DNA from 2 places in the Sphingopyxis sp. GW821-FHT02C12 genome. Region 2 is predicted to be linked to the other one. Evidence: riboswitches for the same ligand, from Rfam matches in the RefSeq annotation. Region 2 holds a riboswitch; the other holds the start of a gene.

Region 1 (9,739 bases), 520 kb from region 2:
ATCGATCCGGCGATCAACCATCCGGGCGATCCGCGCGCCGGCCGGCTCACCGCGACGATGTTCATCGCCTATCGGCCGGATTCGCTGTCGCGGACATAAGAAGGGCCGCCGCTTTCACAGAAAGCGGCGGCCCCCAAGCGAGGCGGGATGCGCCCCTAGAAGGTAAACCGCGCCAGGATCGTGAAGCGTCGGTCGCTCATATACCATTGGCGCGGGACATATTGGATATCGCCGGCGCCGTTGAGCACCGCCGCTTCGGTCTTGGTCTGCGAGTTCAGGATATTCACCGCCTGGATGCCCAGCTTGAACTGGTCGGTGACGGTGACCGTCGCCGAGGCGTCGAGCTGGCCATAGGCGCGCTGGAAGATCGGATCGAACGGCGTGATCACGTCGCGGATCGTCAGCAGATAGCGCGAGCGCCAATTGTACGAGGCGCGCAGCGACAGCGGGCCGATGTCGATGAACGGCGTGATGTTGATCGTATGCTTCGACAGCCCTTGGAGCGGGAAACTGTCGCCGGAAATCGCCGACTGGCGCCCCGCGGCGACATCGGGGTCGGTCGCCGACAGCGTCGTCTGCGGCACCCCCGACGATTTGACATAGGTATAGGTCGCCTGCAGCCCGAGTCCCGACAGAGGTCCCGGCAGGAAGTCGAAGACCTGCTGGTACGACACCTCGGCGCCGGTGACCTTGCCGGTGTCGGGCGAGTTGATCGCGGTCGTCAGCACCACCGGGAAGGTCGCGCCGTTGTTGGTCAGGTCGGTCGAAACCGTCGCGTTGGTCACGACATTGTGCAGCCGTTTGTGGAACATCGATAGCGTCACCTGTCCGACCTTGCTGAAATAATATTCGGCGGTGAGGTCGAAATTGTCCGATGTCGTCGGCAGCAGATTGGGATTGCCCGCCGTGACCGTCGACTGGATCGTGAAGCTGCCCGGGATCGCCGCGCCGCTACTGTCGACATTCTGGTTGGCGCTGAGACCCGTGACGTTGAAATAGTTGCGCGAGAAGCCGAAGGGCGGGGCGAAGACGCCCTTGAAATAGCCGGCGCGGAATTGCAGCCCGCCGCCGACTTCGAGCTTCAGGTTCACGCTCGGCAGGAAATAATCATAGTTGGTCTTGGCGTCGATCGGCAGCAGCGCGCCGTTCAGATAGTTGCGTGCCTGCTGGCGCACCGCCGGGGTGAAGGTACAGAAACCCGTCGCCGGCTGCCCGGCGTTCGCCGCATCGATGCAAGCCTGTTCGCTGGTGATCGACGTCGGGTTGTTGGCGAACTGCTGGAACCCCTGCGAGGTGCGCTTGGTGCGCGTATACCGCAGCCCGACATTGCCGGTGAAGCGCATCCCGCTGCCGAATTCGCTGTCGAACTTGATCATGCCGTAAAGCGCCAGATTCTTGTTCTGCTGCGGATTGATCTCGCCCGGCTGGAACGGCGTACCGGCGACATTGCCGCAGCGATCGGCCAGCGAGTTCCACCCCGCATTGATCGTCCGGCCGTCGATGCCGCAGGTGGTCGTCCCCTGCCATTCGCGCGCGATCGCATTGGCATAGGCGATATAGGCGGCGCGGTCCTTGACCGTGTTACCCGAATAGAAAAGGCGGCCCTGGCCCGCGATCGGGTTGTTGGCGGCGCCGCGGAAGAAATTGGGATAGAAGACCTCTTCATACCCCGGCAGCGGTGCCCCGCCATTGCCGCCGGTCACGTTGTCGACATTGTCGTCGAACCACACCGGGCCGCCATTGCCCCATTGCTCGCTGAGCACGCCCCAATTGTAGATCGAGAAACGCGCGGTCTGCTCGGTGTCGGCATAGCGTCCGCCGACCTGCAGCGATTTCAGGAAGCCGCTGTCGGGAAAGGACAGTTCGGCGTCGACGCGGAAGGCGTCCTCGCTGCCATCACTCTGTTCCAGATGGTCCATCGCCGAACGGTAGAAGCTGTTGAACGGATCGGTGAAGCTTTGGTGGCTGCCGGTGAAATAGGAGGGCGAATTGGCGGCGAAGCCGGGATTGCCCTGGCAGGGCGCGGGATCGCAATTCTGCGGCGGGATGAACTGCACGAATGGCAGGCCATGGCCATTGAGGTCGATCATCGCATCCTGATAGGTCGAGCCCCAAAGCGTATTGTCCTCGACGTCGCTTTTCGAATCGACATGCTGATAGTCGAGATTGATCGCGAGGTTTTCGCTGGGGGTCCAGCGCAAGTTCGCCGAATAATCGGTCGTCTTGATCCGTTCATAATGGTCGCGGCGGATATTGTTCGACTGCAGCCCCAATATGGGCGTGCGAATGTCACCCGTCGCATTTTGCTGGTCGGCGCGCCAGCCGGTCGGGCCGGTGATCACGCCATTTTCGAAGACGCCGCTGTCGTCGAATTCCAGCGAGGTGCCCGCGACGGCGCGCGAATCGCCATTGTTCGACACATTGTCGGTGGCGATTTCGATCGTATTCTCGCTCCACGCCTGACGCGCGTCGGACCGCAGGAACTGGAAGGTCGCCGCGAGCGTCCCGTCGTTGCTTTCCCACTGCGCGGCGGCCGAATAGCCATAGCGTTCGCGGTTGAAATTCTGGCGGCCGAGCACGGCGCCGCGCGGGAACAGCGCCGAGGGTCCCGCGGTCGCGCCGGCGAACGGTACGACGTCGGTGCGCGTCCCGTCCGAATAGGTGGTGCGCGGGCGGAAGCTGGAGATACCGATGCGATCGGCCTGCGAATAGAGTTGCGAATAGGAGGCGCTGGCGAGCAGGCCGATTTCGCCGATCCCGGTCGACCAGCGGTTGCTGATCAATCCCGAAAAGGTCGGCGCCGATTTCTTGACGAAATCGCCATAGTTGAGTTCGAGCGAGCCCGCGACGAGCAGGCCGCTCTGGTCGAAGGGCAGGCGGGTGCGCAGGTTGACGATGCCGCCGATGCCGCCTTCGATCAGGTCGGCCGACGGGGTCTTGTAGACGTCGACCCCGGCGAGCAGTTCCGACGGCACGTCGGCGAAGCTCAGCCCCGAACCGTTGCCGGCGCTGAACGCGTCGCGGCCGTTGAAGCGCGATCCGACATAGCTGAGGCCGCGGATGGTGACGCCCGATCCCTCGACCGAGAAATGGTCGGGATCGACGCCCGCCGAAAAGCGGTTGATGGTGACCCCGGGAATGCGCTGCAGCGCCTCGGTCACCGAGCGGTCGGGGAGCGCGCCGATATCTTCGGCGGTGATCGAATCGATGACGGTGTCGGCGTTTTCCTTGCGCCCCTGCGCGCTTTGCAGCGCGGCGCGGAAGCCGGTGACGACGATCTCGGGCGCGTTCGACGGGTCGGCGACCTCGTTGGTGTCGGTGTCCTGGGCAAAGGCCGGGGTAGCGATTATCGCGGAGGCGACGAGCGCCAGCGTCGAAACGCCCAGGCGAAGCCAGGGCGCGTTGTGATTCGTGAGCCGAACGTCACGAGAAAACGTCGTTACAACAGGCATTTAAACCCCTCCCATGTCATGGGCCTTTTCGGCCTCATCGGGTTGCGCTGCCGAAAAGGTAGCGCTACCATTTACCTGTCATATGATATAGGCCGGGTTTCGACAAGCGGTGATTTGCCTTAGCGACGAATAGCGACGATCGTGTGTGATAAAAATGCCGACGTTGAAGGGGGAGTGCGATGGAAGCGACCAGGATTCAATCGATCGTCATCGTCGGCGGCGGCACCGCCGGCTGGATGACCGCGGCGGCCCTCGCGCGGATATTGGGCCCCGATTATGCCAGCATCACCCTGGTTGAATCGGACGAGATCGGCACCGTCGGGGTCGGCGAGGCGACGATCCCGCAGATCAACATCTTCAACCGCATGCTCGGGATCGACGAGGACGACTTCGTCCGCCGTACCAAGGGCAGCTTCAAGCTCGGGATCGAATTCGTCGACTGGGGCGGCATCGGCCAGCGCTATTTCCATCCCTTCGGCAATATCGGGGTCGATATGGGCGGGGTGTCGTTCCATGCTTTCTGGCAGCGGCTGCGCGGCGAAGCCGAATTCGCCGACGTCGAGGATTTTTCGGTGATGGCCAAGGCGGCGCGCCATGGCAAGTTCATGCGCCCGACCACCGCCCCCGGCTCGCTGCTCTCGTCGATCGCCTATGCCTTTCATTTCGATGCCGGGCTTTACGCCCTTTATCTGCGTGAGCTGGCCGAGGGCAGCGGGGTCACCCGGATCGAGGGCAAAATCACCGGCGTCACGCGAAACGGCGAGAGCGGCCATATCGAAAATGTGACGATGCAGGACGGCCGCACGGTGGGTGGGCAGTTGTTCATCGACTGCTCGGGCTTTGCCGGCCTGCTCATCGGCCGCGAGCTCGAAGTGCCCTATATCGACTGGTCGGCGTTTCTGCCGTGCAACCGCGCGGTCGCGGTGCCGTGCGAACTCGGCGAAGACTTTTCCCCCTATACGCGCTCGACCGCGCGCTCGGCGGGCTGGCAGTGGCGCATCCCGCTCCAGCACCGTGTCGGCAACGGCCATGTCTATTGCAGCGACTATATCGGCGACGACGAGGCGGCGGCGGTGTTGCTCGCCAATCTGGGCGGCAAGCCGCTCGCCGATCCGCGCTTCCTGAAATTCACCACCGGCCACCGCGCGCGCTTCTGGGAAAAGAACTGCGTGTCGATCGGGCTGTCGGCGGGGTTCATGGAGCCGCTGGAATCGACGAGCATCTGGATGATCCAGACCGGCATCGCGCGCCTCCTGTCCAACTTCCCCGATGCCGGCTTCGAAGCCGCGAGCATCGACCGCTATAATCGCCTGATGGTCGAGGAGAGCGAGCTGGTGCGCGATTTCCTCGTGCTCCATTATCATGTCACGACGCGCGACGATTCGGACTTCTGGAACTATTGCCGGACGATGCCGATCCCCGACCGGCTCGCCGAAAAGATCCGCGTCTTTCAGAGCAGCGGGCGCGCCTTTCGCGAACATGAGGAGTTGTTCAACGACACCAGCTGGTTCGCGGTGATGGAGGGGCAGCGGCTCGGCGCGCGCCGTTACGATCCCGTCGCCGAACTGATGCCGATCGAACAGACGCGCGACCGGCTGCGCCAGATCAAGGCGGCGGTGACCGCATCGGTCGACCATATGCCGCGCCACCGCGACTATATCCGCGACCATTGCGCCGCATGAAAAAGGGGACCGGTCGCCCGGTCCCCTTTGAAGGCGTCGCTGGGACTCGCTCAGCCTTCCATGGCTTCGAGCTCCTTGCCCTTGGTCTCGACGATGAAGCGCTGGACCAGGAAGAAACTGATCACCGCGCAAATCGCATAGAAGCTGTAGCTCACCGCCAGCCCCAGCCCGACCGCCATGATCGGAAAGGTGAAGGAGATGAGGAAGTTGGCGAACCACTGAAAGAATCCGCACACGGCCAGCGCCGAGCCGCGGATCTGGTTCGGGAACATTTCGCCCAGCATCACCCACATGATCGGGCCCCAGCTGAGGTTGAAGAAGATCACGTAAAGATTGGCCGCGATCAGCGCGAGCGTGCCGAGCGACGACGAGAGCTGGAGCTTCCCGCCGGCGTCGAGCGTGCCGTTGGCAAAGGCATAGACGAGCGCGAACAGGGTCACCGCCATGCCCGCCGACCCGATCAGCAGCAGCGGCTTGCGGCCGATGCGATCGACGAGCAGGATCGTTCCGAAACAGGCGGCAATCGACACGATCCCCGACACGATGTTGATCTGCAGCGACTGGTCCTCGGTAAAACCGGCGAGCTGCCACAGCGTTGCACCATAATAGAAGATCACGTTGATCCCGACGAGCTGCTGGAACACCGCGAGCAACAGCCCGGCCCAGACGATCGGGCGCACCCCGCCCTTCACCGGATCGAATATGTCGGACAGGCGCGGGCGATGGTCGGCGCTGAAGCTGGCCCTGATCTCGTCGACCTTGGTCGCGGCGGCGGCGGCGCCGAACAGGCGGGTCAACACCTTGCCGGCCTCGTCGATCCGCCCCTTCGACACCAGATAGCGCGGGCTTTCGGGAATGAAGAACAGCGCCACGAGAAAGACCGCCGCTGGCACCGCCTGCATCAGGTACATCCAGCGCCACGCCTCGATCCCCGCCCAATAGGGCGCGGTCGATGCTCCGGCGCTGGCGGCGAGGAAATAATTGACGACGAAGGCGGCGGTCAGCCCGGTGATGATCATGATCTGTTGCACCGTCGTCATCCGGCCGCGGATATGGGCGGGGGCGACCTCGGAGATATAGGCCGGCGACAGCACGCTCGCGGCGCCCACCGCCATGCCGCCCATCATCCGGGCGACGACGAACAGCGGCTGGGCATGGGCAAAGCCCTGGATCAGCGCGCCGATGAGGAACAATATCGCCGACAGGATCATGACGTTGCGACGCCCGATCGCGTCGGCGAGCGTGCCGGCAAGAAAGGCGCCGACGAAGCAGCCGATCAACAGCGATCCGACGGTGAAACCGAGCCCCGCCTCGCTCAGGGAGAACGCCGACCGCAACCCGTCCTGGGTGCCGTTGACCGCCCCGCTGTCATATCCGAACAATAATCCGCCGATCGTCGCCACCGCGACGATCGCCGTAATGAGCGCCAGATTGGTCTGGCCTCGCGACGCTGTGTTCATTCACCTCTCCCAAGGTTCTGTTATGGTAGCGCTATCATGAAGGGCAAGCCGCGCGCGCGCAAGCCCCATTCACGCCGCGGCGGAACGCCTGTACGCGACGGCGACCGCGATAAAGCCGATTGCGAAAGCGCGGCATTGCTCTATGGGCTTGCGCCGCGGGGGCCTGGCCCCCGCAAGATCGCGCCGGTGCCCGAAAGGGCTTAAAACGGGAACACGGTGAGAAGGCCCGGCTCGGGCTTTCGACTCCGAGGCTGTCCCTGCAACTGTAAGCGGTGAGCGCGATGCACCGGTCCGGATCCTTGTCCGGGCCAGCCACTGGGGCAACCTGGGAAGGCGTGCATCAAGCTGTGACCCGCGAGCCAGGAGACCTGCCAGCGCACCGGTCGCTCTTGCCTTGGTCCAGGGGATGGTCATGGCACGGTAATCCTCCGTCTGAGCGACGACCTGTGCGGCTGGGGCCGCATCGGTGCGTGGCGACGGAGCGACTTGTGCCCGCCCTTCGCCTGCACCGACCGGTTCGCCGGTACGCCCCCGCCACTTCGCTCTGGCGCAAAGGGGGCTTATCCCATGTTGAAGACCGGTTTCATTTCCCTCCTCGCGCTGACGGCGGCGACGCCCGCCTTCGCGCAGTCCAATCCCGACGAAACATCGACCGACGCGAACGGTGATACCATTGTCGTCACCGCCAGCGGCGTCGAACAGAGCCGCACCGAAACGGGCCACACCATTTCCGTTATCACGCGCGACGATCTGGAAACATCGCAAGTGACGTCGATCAGCGACGCTTTAAACCTCGTGCCAGGCGTAGCTGTCGCACAAAGCGGACCCGTCGGATCGCAAACCAGCGTGTTTATCCGCGGCGCCGAAAGCAGCCAGACGCTGGTGCTGATCGATGGCGTGCGGATCAATGATCCTTCGACGCCCAATGGCGCGTTCGATTTCGGTGGATTGCTTACGGGCAATATCGACCGGGTCGAGGTGCTGCGCGGTGCCAATTCGGTCATCTGGGGCAGCCAGGCGATCGGTGGCGTCATCAGCGTGCAAACCGTCGCACCCACGGACACGCTGTCGGCCAATGCTTTCGCCGAATATGGCAGCCATGACACCGCCAAAGTCTTTGGCAATGTGTCGGGCAAGAGTGGGATCATCTCCGGCAGCGTCGGCGCCGGCTATTATCGCACCGACGGTATTTCGTCGCTCATCGGCGGCACCGAACGCGATGGGTACAGGAACTTTTCCGCCAACGGAAAGTTGCTCGTCGAATTCTCGCCTGCCCTCGCGCTCGATCTGCGCGGTTATTACAACAAGGGCCGGATTGAATATGACGACGCCTTTGCCTTTCCGGGCAACCCGGCAAATTCCATTCCCGAATCCGATAACGAACAGTTCGTCGGCTATGCCGGGTTGAACCACGACCTGCTCGACGGCAAGTGGAAGGGGCGCCTGTCGTACAGCCGTACCGACCTGACCCGCAAAGGCAGCGAGGATGGCGCGACCGGTCCTTTCAACTACAATGTTTTCACCGCGCGCGGCAAAGTCGACCGTTTTGCCTATGACGGCAATGTCGACTTCGGCATCGCGTCACTGGTTTTCGGCGGCGCCCATGAAGAGACGTTCGCCAGCACTTTCTATCCCTTGGGCGGTGACACCACACCCACCAGGTTCAAAAGCGACTATTCCAGCTTTTACGGACAGATTGGCGTACACCCGTTTGACGGCCTGGCGGTCAACGGCGGCGTGCGATACGAAGATCATTCACAATATGGCGACCACACAAGCTTTGGTGCCGACGCGGCCTATACGCCCAATGATGGCAAGACCATATTCCGCGCGAGCTATGCCGAAGGTTTTCGTGCGCCGACGTTGAGCGAGGCATTGCCGCCATTCGGCAACATCAATCTGAAACCGGAAACCTCCAAAGGCTTTGACGCCGGAATCGAGCACAGTTTTATCGATCGCAAAGTCACGGCGACCGCGACCTACTTCCATCGCAAAAGCAACGACCTCATCGCCTATAATCCCGCGACATTCCAATCGGAGAATATCGGGCGGGTGAAGTCGGAGGGCGTCGAGCTTGGACTTATCGTCCGGCCCAACGACAATCTGGACGTACGGGTGAATTACGCACTGGTCGATGCTACCACCCGCTCCCCGGGTGCCAATTTTGGCAACCAGCTTGCCCGCCGCCCAAGGGACAAAGCGAGTTTCGTCGCCGACTGGAAATCGCCTTGGGGCCTGAAACTGGGTGCAACGATTGCCCTGACCGGCGACAGTTTCGACAATATCAACAACAGCTTCGCCAATCGCCTCGACGGATACTGGCTGACCGCCGTGCGTGCGGCTTTCCCAATCACCGATCAGCTCGAAGTTTATGGCCGGATCGAAAATCTGTTCGATGAGGATTATGTGGTTGTCAAAGGCTATAATACTTACGGTCGCACAGCCGCCATTGGTATCCGCGTAAAAATCTGATGCAGGGGGTCGGCCTGGCGTCTGTGTTTGCCGCCGCGGTGCTGCTGGTTTCGACCGGCAGCGCCGTGGCGCCGCCCGACGCCGGGCCGCCGCCTTCTAAGCCACTGCGCGTCATGTCGACGAACCAGTGCACCGACCAGCTGGTGCTGGCGCTGCTGCCGCCCGAACGGATCGCGTCGGTGACCTGGCTGTCGCGCGATCCGTCGGGGTCGCTGATGGCCGAGGCGGCGCAGCGAGTCGGCATCAATCACGGCCTTGCCGAAGAGGTCGTCCAGCAACAACCCGATCTGATCGTCGCCGACCGTTTTTCGAAACCGACGACGCGGGCGATGCTCAAACGGCTCGGCTATCCGATGATCGAGGTCGACGACGCGACCAGCTTCGATGCGATCCGCGCCAATGTCCGGCAGGTCGCGCGGGCGGTCGGCGAAGTCGCGCGCGGCGAGGCGATGATCGCCCAAATGGACCGCGAGCTTGCCGAACTGGCTCGCGATCCCGGGCCGCCGCTGCGTGTCGTCGCGTGGGACGGCGGTGGTTTCAGCGCGAGCAAGGGGTCGCTCTATAACGCGGTGCTCGAAGCGGCGGGCGCGGTGAACATCGCCAACGAGCCGCCGGTGTCGCGCTATAATCGCCCCGACACCGAAGTGCTGCTCGTCGCCGCGCCGACCCTGCT
Region 2 (9,739 bases):
CGATGAACTGAACGAGCCGAGCAGGTAATTCTCGCCCGACATCCCGTCCCACACGACGCTCGACGGCATGCCGAGCACCGCGGCGCGAATGCCCGGGGTGCGCGCCGCGACGAGCAGTCCCGCCTCGGCACCCTTCGAATAGCCGATAATGCCCAGCCGCGACGCATCGACCCCGGGCTGTTTCTTGAGCCAGTCGAGACCGCGCGTGAAATCCTCGAGCGGGATATTCTTGAGCTTCGCGGGCTTGCCCGGCGCGTTGTGATAGGCAAGCTGGAGCGTGCTGAAGCCTTGGGCCTGAAGCAGCAACGCCGCCGCCTGCATGTCCTTGCCCAGCCCGCCCTCGGACCCGCCGAGCAACAGGATCGCGGGGTGTGGAGCCGCCCCGGCGGCGGGATAATAATTGGCGAAGATGCCGTTCGCATTGATCCGCTGCCCGGTCGCGCCGGCGTCGGCGACCTTGGCGGGCGACGGTGCGCGGGTGAGCATATAGGCAAAACCGCCGCCGCCGACCACGACCAGGGCGCCGACGACGGCCGAAATGATCTTCCATTTGCGCTTCATCATCGACCCTTATCCGTTGCTCCATCGTCGATATGGATCGGCGGCACGGATAGCCAGAAGAAAAGGGGCCGCACGCGGCGGCCCCGTTCCGATCTCGCGAACGTGGGGATCAGCGCGCGAAGCGCTCGGCATAAGCGGTGCGCAACTGGGCCCAATTGTCCCAATGCGGTTTCGCCGCCGTGCCGCGCAGCTTTGCCTCCAGCACGTCGACATGCGCGTGCCAGCCGGCGCTGACGTTGAGCAGCACCGCCGGGTCCTCGACGCGCTTGTGGACCAACGTCAGCAGCACCTCGTCGCCCTTTTCGGAGAGGGTGAAGGTCACCCCGCCGGTGCTGCCCCAGCTGATGACCAGCTTGCGCGGCGGGTCGATCTCGATCACCTCGCACGTCATGCTGTGCTCGGCGCCCATGCCCTCGGGCCGCTCGCCCGGCGGATCGGTCAGCTCGTCGTTGCGCCAGGTCAGCGTCACCGGCGCGCCGACCTTTTCCTCCATAGCGCCCGCCGCAAGCCATTGGCGGCGCAGCGCGCCATCGATGATATAGGACCAGACGCGCTCGATCGGACCGGGCAGGACGCGCACGACCGTCAGCGTCGCGGGTTCGGTGAGCACGCCATAGGGGGCGTCGGCAAGCATGTCGGTCATCGTCAGTCTCCTTCTTTCCCGGGGAGGGGGTTCTTCGGCGGGGGCGGGGCGGCATCTTCGGCGCGCAGCAGCGCTTCCAAAGTATCGAGCTGGCTGGTCCAGAAGCGGCGATAGATGCCGAGCCACTGGTCGGCACCCATCAGCGGCGCCGGATCGAGGCTGCACATATGCGTCCGCCCGCGCACCTCGCGGCGGATCAGCCCTGCGGCTTCGAGCACCTTGATATGCTTCGACGCGGCGGCGAGCGACATGGCGAAGGGTTCGGCGAGTTCGCCGACCGAGCGCTCGCCCGCGGCGAGTTCGCCCAGCATCGCGCGCCGCGTCGCGTCGCCGAGCGCGTGAAAGATCGTGTCGAGAGTCTGCGAATCATGTTCAACCATGTGGTTAAATATGATTCGCAGATCCCAATTGTCAACCTGTTGGTTGAATATAGAATGGCATGCCCGTCAGCCGAGCGGTGCCACGGCGCGCGGTCGCCGGTCGGGACCCATGGCGACAAAGGCGAAATTGGCCTCGGTGACCTTGTTCGCTTCGTCGGAATGGCGGTCGCGTGCCCAGGCTTCGACCGCGACCTGCATCGACGTGCGCCCGACCTTGAGCAGCCGGGCATAGACCGACACCTCGTCGCCGACGAAGACCGGGCGGTGAAAGGTCATCCCCTCCACCGCGATCGTCACCGCCCGGCCGCGCGCATGGTGCGACGCGACCGAGGAGGCGGCGAGGTCCATCTGCGCCATCAACCAGCCGCCGAAGATATCGCCATAGACATTGGCGTTGGCGGGCATCGCGGTGACGCGGACCGCAGGGGAACCATCAGGCTGCATCATAGGCCCCCTTGACGCGCAGCCGCTGCGCCGCGGCGACCATCGCGATGAGGGCGGGGCGCACCTCGTCCCATTTGCGCGTCTTGAGCCCGCAATCGGGGTTCACCCAGATCTGCTCGGCGGGCAGCCGCCGGCTCGCGAGTTTCAGCAATTGCGTCATCTCGCCCTCGGCGGGGGTGCGCGGCGAATGGATGTCATAGACACCCGGGCCGATCTCGTTCGGATAGGCGTAGTCGGCGAAGACGTCGAGCAGCTCCATCTGCGAGCGCGCGGTCTCGATCGAGATAACGTCGGCGTCCATCGCGCCGATCGACGCGATGATGTCGTTGAACTCCGAATAGCACATATGGGTGTGGATCTGGGTGTCGTCGGCGACCCCCGACGCCGACAGCCGGAACGCCTCGACCGCCCAGTCGAGATAGGCCTGCCATTCGCCGCGGCGCAGCGGCAGGCCTTCGCGAAGGGCTGCTTCGTCGATCTGGATCACTGCCGCGCCTGCGCGCTCGAGGTCGAGCACCTCGTCGCGGATCGCGAGCGCGATCTGGCGGCAGCTCACCGCGCGCGGCTGGTCGTCGCGCACGAACGACCAGTTCAGAATCGTCACCGGACCGGTCAGCATGCCCTTCATCGGCCGGTCGGTCTGGTCCTGCGCATAGCGCCACCATTCGACCGTCATCGGCGCCGGGCGCGACACATCGCCATAGAGGATCGGCGGCCGCACGCAGCGCGAGCCATAGCTTTGCACCCAGCCACTCTGGGTGAAGGCGAATCCCGCCAGCTGCTCGCCGAAATATTGCACCATGTCGTTGCGCTCGAATTCGCCATGGACCAGCACGTCGATCCCGATTTCCTCCTGCCACTTGATCGCGGCGCGCGTTTCGACGCGCAGATATTGGGCATAGGCGGCATCGTCGATCTCGCCCTTGCTATGCGCCGATCGCGCCTTGCGAACCTCGGGGGTCTGCGGGAAGGAGCCGATCGTCGTCGTCGGAAAGGCGGGCAGGGCGAGCCGGTCGCGCTGCAACGCGCGGCGGTCGGCGAAGGGCGAGCGGCGCTCGACCATCGCCGCGTCGATCGCCGCCATGCGTTCCTGTACCGCCGGGTCGTGGATGCGCGGCGAACTGCGGCGCGTCCCGGCGGCGGCACGCGCAGCGGCAAGCGCGTCGGCCACTGTGTTCTCGCCTTCGTTGAGCGCCCTGGCGATCGTCGCCAGCTCGCCGATCTTCTGCACCGCAAAGGCCAGCCATTGCGCGATTTCGGGATCGAGCCGCTTTTCGAGCGCGAGGTCCACGGGCGTGTGGAGCAGCGAGCAGGACGGCGCGACGACGATATCGCGCGTCGCGGCGATCGGCGCGATGCGCGCCAGGATCGTATCGAGATCGGCGCGCCAGATATTGCGGCCGTCGATCACCCCCAGCGACAGCAGCATCGTCTTCGGCACGCGGGCGCAGATCGCGCCGAGCTGTTCGGGCGCGCGGACGAGGTCGATGTGCAAGCCGTCGACCGGCAATCCCGCGACGAGTCCGAGATTCTCGCCGAGGCCGCCGAAATAGGTGGTGAGCATCAGCTTGACCCCGGCGCCCGCCAGCCGCGCATAGGCGTCGGCGAAAGCGGCATGCTGGGCATGGTCGAGGTCGAGGACGAGGCAGGGTTCGTCGATCTGGACCCAGTCGGCGCCGGCATCGGCAAGCGCGGTCAGGATTTCCGTATAAATGGGAAGCAGGGCGGAGAGCAGCGACAGCGGCTCGACCCCGCGCCCTTTCGCCAGCATCAGGTAACTGACCGGACCCAGCAGCACCGGGCGGGTGTGATAGCCGAGCGCCTTGGCCTCGCGAAACTCATCGACCAGGCGCGTCGACGACAGTCGAAAGACCTGCCCCGCTTCGAGTTCGGGCACCATATAATGATAGTTGGTGTCGAACCATTTGGTCATTTCCTGCGCGGTCGCGTCGAGGCTGTGGGTGCAGCCTTGATGGCCGGCGCCGCCCTGCGTGCCGCGCGCCATCGCGAAATAGGTGTCGAGCCCGACCGCGGCGCCGTCCCACCGGAATCGCGCCGGAATCGCGCCGACCATCGCCGAGGTGTCGAGCACATGGTCGTAGAGCGAGAAATCGCCCGAGGGCAGGACATCGGCGCCCAGCGCGCGCTGGCGCGCCCAGGTCGCGGCGCGCAGCGCGGCGGCGCCTTCGCGCAATTCCTCTTCGTTCTTCTTGCCCGCCCAATAGCCTTCGAGCAGGAATTTCAGTTCGCGGCGCGGGCCGATGCGGGGAAAACCGAGCGTGGCGACGGTGATGGCCATGTCTTCAAACCTTGCGTTGGGCAAGGGACGGGCCGGACCACAAGCAACGGCCGATGCGTCCGGCAGGACAAGCCCGGGCGCAGCCATGCATGCGACCAGACCGGACACCCCGCCGGAGGACGTTATCTGACGAGGCAGGTCTCCTGGCTCACGGATCGACGCGGGGGTCTGGCCTTCCCGGTTCCTTGCCGAACCAGTGACACTTATCGACCACCGCTCACCGCTTACAGTTGCGGGGGCAGCGCCGGCCTTGCCCCGAAAGGCGCACCGGCTTCCCGTCTTAGCCCCATGTCCTGCCGGACGCGGGGAACCTCGACCAGCCTAGAATAGCTCCGACCGGCGAGCTGTCAATACGCATATAAAGATTTCTTTATATGTTGATCCGCGCACCACCCGCCGTTGCGAAGGGGGTCGCCAGCGTGATGGTTTTTCGCTTATGCTGGCGCGATGCTGACGATGATCCTTCCGGCGCTCGCGCTTGCGGCCCAGCCCGCCACGGTCCCGCCCCAGACGACGCAATTGCCGCCGCCGATTCCGCCCATCGCCGGCCCGGCCGCGCCGCTGGTCGAGGTCGATACGCGCCCCTTTGTCGCACTTACCACCGACCTCGGCACGATCGTTGTGCGGCTCGAGGACAAGCGCGCGCCGATCACCTCGGGCAATTTCCTGCGCTATGTCGACGGCAAGCGCATGGACGGTTTCAAATTCTATCGTGCGACGCGCAACTGGGGTCCGGCGAACCAGCTGGTCCAGGCGGGCAACCGCGGCGACCCGCGCACCAACTTCGCGCCGATCGCGCATGAGCCGACGACGGCGACCGGACTCACCAATTGCAAGGGCGCGCTGTCGATGGCGCGGCTCCACCCCGGCGACGCGACCAGCGACTTCTTCCTGCTGCTCGGCGACATCAAGGGTTTCGACGCCGATGCGCCTGGCGGCGACGGCGCGGGCTTCGCGGTGTTCGGCGAAGTCGTTGCTGGCGCCGATGTCGCGGAGAAGATTTTCGCCGCGCCGGTCTCGCCGACCGCGGGCGAGGGGGTGATGCAGGGCCAGATGCTCGACCCGATGGTGACGATCAAGACCGCACGCCGCGTTCCGGCACCCGCGGACGTGCCGGCGGGTTGCGTGGTCAAAGCGCCGTAATTCCGCGCCGACACCCCCATCATTTATTTTGCGTTCATCCGCGCTGTGGCTATACCGCGCCCATGACTCAGCGTCCCACCCTGCGCGCCTCGACGCGCCTGCTCGCCGCCGCCCTTGTGATCACCCCCCTGCTGGCCGCTTGCGCCGGGGGCAGCGGCGTCAAAAAGGACACGCGTTATGTCGCGCGCGACGTCAACACGCTGTACCGCGCGGCGCAGGACCGGCTCGACCGGAACCAATATGGCCTCGCCGCCGCGCTGTTCGACGAGGTCGAGCGCCAGCATCCCTATTCGCCTTGGGCGCGCCGCGCACAGCTGATGAGCTCGTTCAGCTATTATATGGACCGCGAATATGCGCCGGCGATCGAGGCTTCGCAACGATTCCTGTCGATCCATCCGGGCAACAAGGACGCGCCCTATGCCTATTATCTGATCGGGCTCAGCTACTATGAGCAGATCAGCGACGTCACCCGCGACCAGAAGATCACCCAGCAGGCGCTCGCCGCCTTGGGCGAAGTGATCCGCCGCTATCCTGACAGCCGCTACGCCGCCGACGCGCGGCTCAAGGTCGATCTGGTGCAGGACCACCTTGCGGGCAAGGAAATGGAAATCGGCCGTTTCTATCAGCGCAGCTCGAACTGGCTCGCCGCGTCGATCCGCTTCCGCGAAGTGACCGAAAAGTTCCAGTCGACGAGCCACACCCCCGAGGCGCTCTATCGCCTGACCGAATGCTATCTCGCCCTGGGCGTGCCGTCGGAGGCGAAGAAGTCGGCCGCGGTGCTCGGCGCCAACTACCCGGGCAGCAAATGGTATGAGCGCGCGTATCAGCTGATGCAAAAGAATGCGCCTTCCGCGTAACGCGCGGGGCGTGGATTCGCTTTTTGTTCTGATGTAAGGGCGGGTCATGCTGACGGCCCTGTCCATCGCCAATATCGTCCTGATCGAACGGCTCGACCTCGATTTCGCGGCCGGGCTCGGCGTGCTCACCGGCGAGACCGGGGCGGGCAAGTCGATCCTGCTCGACGCGCTCGGACTCGCGCTCGGCGCGCGCGCCGACAGCGCGCTGGTCCGCCAGGGCAGCGACAAGGCGCAGGTGACCGCGAGCTTTGCCCCGCCGGCACCCGGAACCCCGCTTGCCGCGCTGCTCGCCGCAAACGATATCGGGATCGAACCCGGCGAACCCTTGCTCGTCCGCCGCACGCTGCGCGCCGATGGCGGCAGCCGCGCCTTCCTCAACGACCAGCCCTGCTCGGCGGCGCTGCTGCGCGAAGTCGGGGCGCATCTGGTCGAAATCCACGGCCAGCACGACGATCGCGGCCTGCTCGCGCCGGCGGGGCACCGCGCGCTGCTCGACAGCTATGGCCGCTGCGACAGTGCGGCCGTCGCTGCGGCGCATGGCGAATGGCGCAGCGCCGAAATGCGTCTCGCCGCCGCCCGCGCGTCGCTCGACGAGGCCGAGCGCGATCGCGACTGGCTGACCCACTGCGTCGCTGAACTCGCGACATTGGCGCCGCAGCCGGGCGAAGAGGCCGAACTCGCCGAAGCGCGCGGCGCGATGCAGAAGGGCGAGCGGATCGCCGGCGATATGGGCGCGATCATGGCGGCGTTCGAGGGCAGCGACAGCGGCCCCGCGCAATTGCGCGCCGCGGCGCGGCGGCTCGACCGGCTCGCGGGCGACCACCCTTTGCTCGCCGAAGCGCTCGCCGGACTCGACCGGGCGATCATCGAGGCCGACGAGGCCGAGCAACGGCTGAACGAGGCGGCGCGCGCGCTCGAATATGATCCGGCGCGGCTCGAAGAGACCGAAACGCGATTGTTCGAACTGCGCGCGATGGCGCGCAAACATCATGTCCAGCCCGACGAACTCGCCACCCTCGCGGGCGACCTCGCGGCACGGCTCGACGCGATCGAGGGCGGCAGCGAGGGCCTCGCGAGGCTCGAGGCGGAGGTTGCGGCGAAAGCCGCGGCCTACACCCATGCCGCGACCGCGCTGTCCGACGCGCGGAGCAAGGCGGCGGCGCGGCTCGACAAGGCGGTCGCGGGCGAACTGGTGCCGCTCAAGCTTGATGCCGCGCGCTTCCAGACGCTGGTCGAGCGCCTGCCCGCCGAACGCTGGGGCGCGGAGGGCATGGACCGCGTCGAATTCCTGATCTCGACCAACCCCGGCGCACCCTTCGCGCCCTTGATCAAGATCGCGAGCGGCGGCGAACTCTCGCGCTTCATCCTCGCGCTCAAGGTCGCGCTGGCGGAGGAAGGCGGCGCCGATACGATCATCTTCGACGAAATCGACCGCGGCGTCGGCGGCGCGGTGGCAAGCGCGATCGGCGAGCGGCTGGCAAGGCTCGCGGGTGCCGGCAAGCAACTGCTCGCGGTCACGCACTCGCCGCAGGTCGCGGCCAAGGGCGCGGCGCACTTCCTGATCGCCAAATCGAGCGAGGGCACGGTGACGCGCACCGGCGTCCGCGCGCTCGACGAAGCGGCGCGGCGCGAGGAAATCGCACGGATGCTGTCGGGGGCGGAAGTGACTGACGAGGCAAGGGCGCAGGCCGAGCGGTTGCTGGAAGTCGCGGCATGATACGGCGGGGGAACGCCCTTCGCCTCATTCAGTCGGGCAGAATAGTCCTCGCGCTCCTGCTCCCACTGCCATTTTTCCTGTTCCGCTATGTCTGGGACGCCGTTAATTCCTTTTATCATCCGGAGACCTACGACCCGCAGCGCTTTTGGCTGTCGAGCATCCCCGAACTGGTAATCGCGGTCGCGGCGGCGTTGTTTATCGGGCTCTGGCGTTTTCGGTCGCAAGATGTTGGGAAGGCCATGGTTTTCATCGGGCTTGCGATTGTTGCTGCGTCGGTGGCCTTGGTCGGCTTTGCCTTATGAGGGCGATCACCCACCCCCTCGACCGCCCCGTTTGGAGCATGCTCACCGGACGGCAGGCGCATCTGGCCGAGGGCGACCCCGGTTCGGCGGTGCGGATCGACCGCGGCTATGGCGTGTTCGGCATCGCCGCCGACACTGGTTCCGCTGCGCAGGCGGCGCTCGCCGCGCACTGTCCCGTCGGCGAGGAATTGTGGATTGTCGATGGCGAGCCCTGGCCGCTGCCCCCCGGCACGCGCGAAGTGAAGCGCGCCGTCCTGACGCAGATGGTCGCCGAGGGTCCACCGCCCGCCCGGCGCGAAAACGAACCGTCGATCATCGCGCTCGGTGACGCCGACGCCGCCGAAATGGCGGTGCTCGCCGATCATGCCAAACCCGGCCCTTGGGGACCCAAGACCCATCTCTACGGCCCCTTCTTCGGCGTGCGCGAGAATGGCCGCCTGCTCGCGATGGCGGGCCAGCGCATCCTCTTGCCCGGCATGGCGGAGGTCAGCGGCGTGTCGACGTGGGAGGATTGCCGTGGCCGCGGGCTGGCGCGTGCGCTGATCGGCCATGTCATGCGTGCGATGGTCGCGCGCGGCGAGACGCCCTTCCTCCACAGCTATGCCGACAATGCGGGCGCGATCGCGCTCTATGAATCGCTGGGGTTTCGCATCCGCCGCGAAATCCATGTGCTGGCGATCGCGCGGTGAACCGGCGCCAGCATCTCATCGCGCTCGCCGGCACGGCGGCGGCGCTGTTGCCGATCACGAAGCTGCGCGCCCTGGAGGCCATGATGGAAGAAGCCGACCCGCAATATGGCCTGATCGGCCAGATGATCGCGCAGCCCGGCCAGCGCGCGGCGCTCGCCGCCATTCTCGCAGACGGCACGACCGCGATGCCGGGCAATATCGGCTATCTGATCGGCGAGGACAGCGCGAACCCCGACGCGATCTGGATCGTCGAGCTATGGTCCGACAAGGACGCACACGCGGCGTCGCTACAGCTTCCCGCGGTGCAGGCGGCGATCAAAAAGGGCCGTCCGCTAATCGCGGGTTTCGGCCAGCGGATCGAGTTCAAACCGGTCGCGTCCGCGCGGCACTGACGCTGTCGCGGCGCGCGGGCGCGAAGCGGCTTGCCGATTTGGGCGGCGCTGCTATCCGATCCTGTATTGGGGAAGGGGATCTATCATGCTGAATCGCTTTTTGTCGGGGCGCGCCAAACTCTTGTCGGCGTTCGCGGCGCTGATGCTGCTCATCGCGCCGACGGCGGCGCAGGCGGCGAAATGGTTTGTCGACAATACGCTCGGCGATGTGAAGGCCGAGGATAAAAAGACCCCCGCGACGCCGAAGCCGGTCCAGCTGATCTTCGAGTTTCAGCGCAACGGCGAGCCCAATCCGCGCGCAACCAAAGAGGT

The links. A riboswitch is a leader RNA that binds a small molecule or an ion and turns the genes downstream of it on or off. The one in region 2 is predicted to bind cobalamin.
Region 1: it holds a riboswitch for cobalamin, as region 2 does, so the genes downstream of both, AC07U1_RS06190 (TonB-dependent receptor plug domain-containing protein) here and metE (5-methyltetrahydropteroyltriglutamate--homocysteine S-methyltransferase) in region 2, are expected to answer to the same signal.

The regions. Positions count from the first base shown of each region.
Region 1 is NZ_JBWKVQ010000001.1:1,310,261-1,319,999, forward strand. Features, by position in the region: gene AC07U1_RS06170 (DUF6445 family protein) at 1-99, shown strand, start outside; gene AC07U1_RS06175 (TonB-dependent receptor) at 156-3,452, opposite strand; gene AC07U1_RS06180 (tryptophan halogenase family protein) at 3,632-5,134, shown strand; gene AC07U1_RS06185 (sugar porter family MFS transporter) at 5,185-6,594, opposite strand; cobalamin riboswitch at 6,767-6,984, shown strand; gene AC07U1_RS06190 (TonB-dependent receptor plug domain-containing protein) at 7,162-9,066, shown strand; gene AC07U1_RS06195 (ABC transporter substrate-binding protein) at 9,066-9,739, shown strand, end outside.
Region 2 is NZ_JBWKVQ010000001.1:1,828,578-1,838,316, forward strand. Features, by position in the region: gene AC07U1_RS08685 (acyl-CoA thioester hydrolase/BAAT C-terminal domain-containing protein) at 1-564, opposite strand, end outside; gene AC07U1_RS08690 (SRPBCC family protein) at 671-1,204, opposite strand; gene AC07U1_RS08695 (ArsR/SmtB family transcription factor) at 1,207-1,584, opposite strand; gene AC07U1_RS08700 (acyl-CoA thioesterase) at 1,651-2,028, opposite strand; gene metE (5-methyltetrahydropteroyltriglutamate--homocysteine S-methyltransferase) at 2,018-4,327, opposite strand; cobalamin riboswitch at 4,444-4,657, opposite strand; gene AC07U1_RS08710 (peptidylprolyl isomerase) at 4,775-5,470, shown strand; gene AC07U1_RS08715 (outer membrane protein assembly factor BamD) at 5,533-6,327, shown strand; gene recN (DNA repair protein RecN) at 6,374-8,044, shown strand; gene AC07U1_RS08725 (hypothetical protein) at 8,041-8,346, shown strand; gene AC07U1_RS08730 (GNAT family N-acetyltransferase) at 8,343-9,035, shown strand; gene AC07U1_RS08735 (putative quinol monooxygenase) at 9,032-9,427, shown strand; gene AC07U1_RS08740 (hypothetical protein) at 9,513-9,739, shown strand, end outside.